Puniceibacterium sp. IMCC21224: one gene and its partner. The protein of the gene in region 1 interacts with the protein of each later gene in a pairwise test. Links are inferred from orthologs where the notes say so. Each region holds a gene or a part of one and is shown in the gene's direction. Other genes may lie near its edges.

Region 1 (4,045 bases):
GATATCGTAGAAGGCGTCGCCATCCGCGTCATCAATGACCACGCCAACGATCTGCGCCTGATAAGAGTTGTTGCGGCCAAAATCCTGGGTCACGACAAAGGGGCCAACGGCCGTGGCGCTGTCGTTTTCAGCCCGTGCCCCTATGCCGACCTCATAGACACTCGGGTTCATGATATTCACCCGGTGGCTGACATTTGTCTGAATCCCGGTCGCGGTGTTGCCCCAGTCGATAAAGAACCCGGCATAGGCGAATAGCGCATCATAGGCGTAGGAGTAGACGTTCTCAGAGACGTAGTTGGCCGAAAATCCCGCGCCCTGCGCCCGCGCCAGAATGCCAGCTTCGCCAGGGGTCTGGTGGGTCTGGCTGTCCGTCGTGATCAGTAGCGCGGTATGGCCGTCCGCGGCCGTGGCGAGTGCGCTGCTCCAGGCCAGCGGGGCCACAGGAGTGAGCGAGGCAAACTGCGTCGCCAGCACATCCATATCGACATCGAAATACTGCAACGCCGCAGTGATCTCGGACGTCACTCCAACCTGATTCGCGGCATCGGTGATCAGTCGGTCGAATTCACCCTGCGGATCTATCCGCGCCTGATTGGTCAGCTCAAGCAGGTATTGTTCGAAAGCAGAGGGGTACATCATACTGTCATTTCTTTCCTGTCGCGTGCCCTTTGGGGGGGTCGCGCGGCGGTGGGAACGCCAGGCCGACCAGTCACATTACCTTGATTGTCACGGGAACGATCCGCAACCCTTGTTGGATAGCGGTCAAGTTTGACCAAATTATGCACGCATGGTGGCGGACCGGGGGCGTCTAAGCGGCGCTAGGCACTGGACGATGGGGGCGCATCCACCTATCAACCGGGGCCAGCACCGATGCCTGTTGCGCAGCAAAGGAAAAATGATGTCGCGCTATGACCCCGCCGAGATCGAGCCGAAGTGGCAAAAGGCCTGGGATGATGCCCTGACCTTTCAGGCCCGCCGGTCTGACGACAAACCGAAATACTATGTGCTCGAGATGTTCCCTTATCCGTCGGGAAATCTGCACATTGGCCACGTGCGCAACTACACGATGGGCGATGTCGTGGCGCGCTACAAACTGGCGACCGGGCACAACGTGCTGCATCCCATGGGTTGGGACGCCTTTGGCCTGCCGGCCGAGAATGCCGCAATTGAGCGCAATGTGCATCCGGGTGACTGGACCTACGGCAACATTGCGTCGATGAAGGCGCAGTTCAAAAAACTGGGCCTATCGCTGGACTGGAGCCGCGAATTCGCGACCTGTGACCCGGAATATTACGGCCAGCAGCAGGCGCTTTTCCTTGATATGCTTGATGCCGGGCTGGTCTACCGCAAGAACGCGGTGGTGAACTGGGATCCGGTCGACATGACCGTTCTGGCCAACGAACAAGTTGAGAATGGGCGCGGCTGGCGGTCGGGTGCCGTTGTGGAACGGCGCGAACTGACGCAGTGGTTCTTTAAAATCTCGGACATGGCCGATGATCTGCTGACTGCGCTCGACGGGCTCGACAACTGGCCGGCCAAGGTCAAGCTGATGCAGGCCAACTGGATCGGTAAATCGCGCGGGCTGCAATTCGCCTTTTCCACCATCGACGCGCCTGAGGGTTTTGACCGGATTGAGGTCTATACCACACGTCCCGACACGCTGATGGGCGCATCCTTTGTTGGCATCTCGCCGGACCACCCGCTGGCCAAGCAGCTTGAAAAGGACAACGCCGAACTGGCCGCGTTCAACGCTGAGTGCCGCCGCATGGGTACGTCCGAGGAAGAGATGGAAAAAGCCGAAAAGCGCGGCTTTGACACTGGCTTGCGTGTCCGTCATCCCTTTGACACCGCTTGGGAATTGCCGGTCTACGTGGCGAACTTTATCCTGATGGATTACGGCACCGGCGCGATCTTTGGCTGCCCGGCGCATGACCAGCGCGATTTCGACTTTGCCACCAAATATGACCTGCCCATCGTCGCAACCTATCTGCCGTCCGAGGAGAGCCCGACCGAACTGCAAGTCGCGTATGTGCCGACCAAGACTGAACAGGTCTTTTATGTCAAAGGCTTTGCTGGTGAGGCCTGGCAGACCGGGACCGAAGGCATCGACGCCGCCATTGCATTTTGCGAATCGAACGGCGTCGGGCAAGGCGTGACAAAATTCCGCCTGCGCGATTGGGGCCTGTCGCGGCAACGGTTCTGGGGTTGCCCGATTCCGGTGGTGCATTGCGCCGATTGTGGCGTGGTGCCTGAGAAAAAGGAAAATCTGCCCGTCAAGCTGCCTGACGATGTCAGTTTCGACATCCCCGGCAATCCGCTGGATCGGCACGACGCCTGGCGCAGCTGCGCCTGCCCGGCTTGTGGCAAACCGGCCAAGCGTGAAACCGACACGATGGACACCTTTGTCGACAGCTCGTGGTATTTCGCCCGCTTCACATCGCCCAACGCCACCACACCGACCGACCCGGATGAGGCGTCGTATTGGATGAACGTTGATCAGTATATCGGCGGAGTCGAGCATGCGATTTTGCACCTGCTTTATGCCCGGTTCTTTGCCCGCGCGATGCACAAGACTGGGCATCTGCCCGCCTCGGCGGTTGAACCGTTCGACGCGCTGTTTACCCAAGGCATGGTGACGCACGCGATCTACCAGACCACCCGCGACGATGGCCGCCCGCAGTATCACTATCCCAAAGAGGTTGAACCGCGTGACGGCAAGATGGTGCTGAAGGACAGCGGCGCGGAGGTGCAGGTGATCCCCTCGGCCAAGATGTCCAAGTCTAAGAACAACGTGGTCGATCCGGTCGAAATCATCAGCCAGTACGGCGCGGATTCCGCCCGCTGGTTCGTGCTGTCCGACAGCCCGCCCGAACGGGATGTGGAATGGACCGCCGCCGGGGCAGAGGCGACCTCGAAACATCTGGCCCGTGTCTGGCGTATCGCGTCCGAGATCGCCGCGGTAGGTGACACCAAAGGCAGACCCGGTGAGGACGAGGCGTTGCTGCGTGAAATGCACAAGGCCACCCACGATGTCACGATGGGGGTCGAATCCTTTGGCTTCAACGCGTCGATCGCGCGGCTTTATGCCTTTACCAGCGCCTTGCAGAAATCTGACGCCGGCGCGATTGCCAAACGCAAAGCCGCCAAGGTTCTGGCACAGCTCATGGCGCCAATGACCCCGCATCTGTCCGAGGAAATCTGGCAGCTTCTGGGTGGAGAGGGCCTGGTGGCCAAGGCACCATGGCCGCAGGCGGACCCTGCAATGATGGTCGAAGACAGCGTGACCCTGCCGATTCAGGTCAACGGCAAACGGCGCGGCGAAATCACCGTGCCCCGCGATATGCCCAAGGCCGAGGTTGAAACCCTGGCGCTGGCGCATCATGCTGTGGTCAAGGCGCTGGACGGCACCCAGCCCAAGAAACTGATCGTTGTGCCCGGACGGATTGTGAATGTCGTCATCTAACCGCCGCCTGTTCCTGTTGTCTGCGCTGGCTCTGGGGGCTTGCGGGTTCACGCCTGCCTATGGTCCGCAAGGGGCGGCACATCGGTTGCAGGGGCAGGTTCTGGTCGACGCCCCCGACACCCACGAGGCGTATTTGCTGACCCAGCGGATCGAAGAGCGGCTGGGTCGCAGCACCGGCGGGCGCTATACGCTGTCGGTTGTGATCGAAGTCGACAGCGAAGGGCAGGCCATCGCCTCGGACGGATCGACGACTCGGACGCGGCTGCTGGGGCGGGCGAATTACACTCTGCGCGATGCCACGGGTGTTGCACTGGCGGATCGTCAGATCGTCGCCTTTACCGGTTATTCCGCCACCGGGTCGAATGTGTCTATTCTGGCCTCGCAGCGCAATGCGACAGCGCAGTTGATGGTGATGCTGGCAGATCGGATCATCGACCAGCTGATTCTGCTGTCGCCCGATCTGACCGGAACTGACGGGTCGACATGAAGCTGAGCCCCCGTGATGCGCCCGCCTATTTCGCGCGGCCTGATCCGGACAAAACCGGCCTGCTGATCTATGGCGAGGATGCGATGCGTGTCGCC
Region 2 (3,399 bases), 1.4 Mb from region 1 along the record:
CCTATGCGTGTTTTACTTGTTGAAGACGATCCGACTACGTCGAAAAGTATCGAGTTGATGCTGACCCATGCAAACCTGAACGTGTATGCGACTGATCTTGGGGAAGAAGGGATCGATCTGGCCAAGCTTTATGACTACGATTTGATTCTTCTTGATCTCAATTTGCCGGACATGAATGGGCACGAAGTATTGCGGCAGTTGCGGCTTGCCCGAATCGAGACGCCGATCCTGATTCTGTCAGGGGCGGATGATACCGAGAGCAAAATCAAAGGGTTCGGATTCGGTGCGGATGACTATCTGACCAAACCCTTTCACAGGGATGAACTGATCGCGCGGATTCATGCAATCATCCGCCGGTCAAAAGGCCATTCGCAGTCGGTTATCAAAACTGGCAAGATCGCTGTCAATTTGGACGCAAAGACTGTGGATGTTGGCGGCAAATCGGTGCATCTGACCGGCAAGGAATATCAGATGCTCGAGCTGCTGAGCCTACGCAAGGGGACCACCCTGACCAAGGAAATGTTCCTGAATCACCTGTATGGCGGTATGGATGAACCAGAGCTTAAGATTATCGACGTTTTCATCTGCAAGTTGCGCAAGAAGCTGAGCGAAGCCACTTGCGAAGACAGCTATATCGAGACGGTCTGGGGGCGTGGCTATGTCCTGCGGGATCCGGAACCCAACAAAGATCTGGTTCCGCCACTCGCCATTGGTGCTTGATAATTGACCTGACAGGCCTGAGACAATCAATTCTGGCGTTGCTAAGGTTGCAGGCTGGACCCGCCTTCTTCCCGCGCATATCAGTTGACCCATGAATATTGTTGTCGAAGGGTCAGCACGGTGGAGAAAAGGGCAGTTGAGGCGTTGACCGAGACGCAGGCGAGGGAAGAACTCGCGGATCTGGCCTTTCGCCTGAACCGGGCAAATTCCGACTATCACGCCGATGATAGACCGGTCCTGTCGGATGCGGACTACGATGCGCTGAAGCGGCGCAACGCCGAGATCGAAGCCCAGTTCCCCGAACTTAAGCGTAGCGATAGCCCTTCGGACCGGATTGGGGCAGCTCCGTCCGAAGGCTTTGGAAAGGTCACGCACACCACGCGTATGATGTCTCTGGGCAATGCCTTTGACCGCGGCGAAGTCATTGAGTTCGATACGAGGATTCGCCGATACCTCGGGCTCTCGGAAGAGGGGGCATTACACTATACGGCTGAACCCAAGATTGACGGACTGTCGCTGAGTCTGCGGTATGAATCAGGACGGCTGGTGCAGGCGGCGACCCGTGGCGATGGCACCGTGGGCGAGAACGTGACCGCAAATGCGTTGACCATAGACGATATTCCGGCGGATCTGACAGATGCGCCCGAGGTGCTGGAAGTGCGGGGTGAGGTCTATATGAGCCATGCGGATTTTGCGTCGCTCAACGCCCGCCAAACTGAACGCGGCGGCAAGACCTTTGCGAACCCCCGCAACGCGGCAGCGGGCAGCTTGAGACAACTGGATGCCCGGATCACACAGAATCGGCCGTTGCGGTTCTTTGCATATGCGTGGGGTACGCTATCTGAACCATTGGCCTATACCCAGATGAGCGCGATTGCCCGGTTGGCGGAGCTGGGATTCTGTGTCAATCCGCTCACCCGCGTGTGTGATGGACCTGACGAAATGCTGGCGCACTACAGCGCGATTGAAGGTCAGCGCGCGACGCTCGGCTATGACATTGATGGTGTGGTCTACAAGGTCAACGATCTGGCGTTGCAGGAGCGGCTTGGATTTCGTTCAACCACCCCACGTTGGGCGATTGCGCACAAGTTTCCGGCCGAGCTGGCGTGGACAAGGCTCGAGGCGATCGACATCAAGGTGGGGCGTACTGGCGCGCTCAGCCCGGTCGCGCGCCTGAGCCCTGTGACGGTGGGCGGCGTAGTGGTCAGCAACGCGACGCTGCACAACGAAGACTATATCGCCGGTCGGGATTCGTTTGGTGCGCAGATTCGCGATGGCAAGGACATCCGCATCGGCGACTGGGTGCAGGTTTACCGTGCCGGCGATGTGATTCCCAAGATAGCTGATCTGGACCTGTCCCGGCGACCCGATAGCGCCAAGTCTTTTGAGTTTCCGACGACCTGCCCGGAATGCCAATCCGACGCGGTGCGCGAGGAAGGTGACGCAGTGCGGCGCTGTTCCGGCGGGCTGATTTGCCCGGCGCAAGCGGTCGAAAAGTTAAAGCATTTTGTCGCGCGCAATGCCTTTGACATCGAAGGGCTGGGCGCCAAGCAGATCGAACAATTCTATCGCGACGGTTGGATTAAAGAACCCGCGGATATCTTTGACCTTAAAAAGAAATATGGCTCGGGCCTGCAGCAGTTGAAGAACCGCGAGGGTTGGGGTGACAAATCTGCCGCGAATCTTTTTGCCGCGATTGACGAAAAGCGGAAAATCTCGCTGGGTCGGGTGATCTTCGCCCTCGGTTTGCGCCACGTGGGCGAGGCGGGATCGAATCTTTTGGCCCGGCATTACGGTACATGGGACACTTTCGAAGCTGCGATGCGTGATGCCGCCAGTCAGGAGGGGGCGGCTTGGGACGACCTGCTGGCGATCGACGGCGTGGGGAACGTCATGGCGCAATCACTCGTGGCGAGCTTTCGACAAGAGGCTGAGCGTGCCTCGATCGAGCGGCTGGTTGCGCATTTGAACATTCAGGCGGCTGAGCAACGCAACACCGACGGCAGCCCGGTTGCGGGTAAAACGGTGGTGTTCACCGGTACACTCGAACGCATGACACGCGCCGAGGCCAAGGCGCGCGCCGAAACCCTGGGGGCGAAAGTCGCAGGCTCGGTCTCGGCTCGGACGGATATTCTGGTGGCGGGGCCGGGCGCGGGCTCCAAAGAGAAAAAGGCTCGTGAACTGGGGATCGAGATCCTTGATGAAGACAGTTGGCTGACGCTGATCGGGCAGGGATGACCGGCCGTCCGGAAATCCTGTTTCCACTGTTTGGTGCGATCACGGCGCTGGACGGCGTGGGACCGAAAACGGCACAGCTGTTAGCGCAATTGAACATTGTGGCGCCGCGCGACTTGCTCTTTACTTTGCCCCATTCCGGCATTGACCGGGCGTTGCGCCAGACGATCCGGGGCGCGGACCTGCCGGGGGTGTTGACGGTCGAAGTTACGATTGGCGAGCATCATGCCCCACGCAGTCGGGGCGGCGCTTATCGAATCACTGTCACCGACTCTGAAACCACGTTCCAGATTGTCCATTTCCATGCGCGGGGCGACTTTCTGAGCAAACTTCTGCCGACAGATCAGCGCCGCATCGTTTCGGGCCGGGTTGAGGTCTTTGATGGTATGGCGCAGATGGTGCACCCCGATCATGTTGTTCGTCCGGACGAGGCTGCGACCTTGC

The links. Proteins that work in one complex are often made in the same cells at the same time.
Region 2: the proteins of leuS (region 1) and ligA interact in binary tests that used the Escherichia coli proteins (3 or more experiments, as listed by UniProt). The link is inferred for Puniceibacterium sp. IMCC21224 from one-to-one orthologs.

The regions. Positions count from the first base shown.
Region 1 is NZ_LDPY01000001.1:3,785,873-3,789,917, reverse strand. The notes cover bases 560-3,680. They hold leuS (leucine--tRNA ligase), read left to right. Parts: upstream 560-898; coding sequence 899-3,463; downstream 3,464-3,680. Other genes in these bases: lptE (LPS assembly lipoprotein LptE), read left to right, coding at 3,450-3,680; IMCC21224_RS26645 (CAP domain-containing protein), read right to left, coding at 560-639. Outside these bases: more of IMCC21224_RS26645, read right to left, coding at 1-559; more of lptE, read left to right, coding at 3,681-3,950; holA (DNA polymerase III subunit delta), read left to right, coding at 3,947-4,045.
Region 2 is NZ_LDPY01000001.1:2,367,825-2,371,223, reverse strand. Bases 463-3,399 are described here. They hold ligA (NAD-dependent DNA ligase LigA), read left to right. Parts: upstream 463-840; coding sequence 841-2,958; downstream 2,959-3,399. Other genes in these bases: recG (ATP-dependent DNA helicase RecG), read left to right, coding at 2,955-3,399; ctrA (response regulator transcription factor CtrA), read left to right, coding at 463-720. Outside these bases: more of ctrA, read left to right, coding at 4-462. UniProt on the Escherichia coli protein: DNA ligase that catalyzes the formation of phosphodiester linkages between 5'-phosphoryl and 3'-hydroxyl groups in double-stranded DNA using NAD as a coenzyme and as the energy source for the reaction.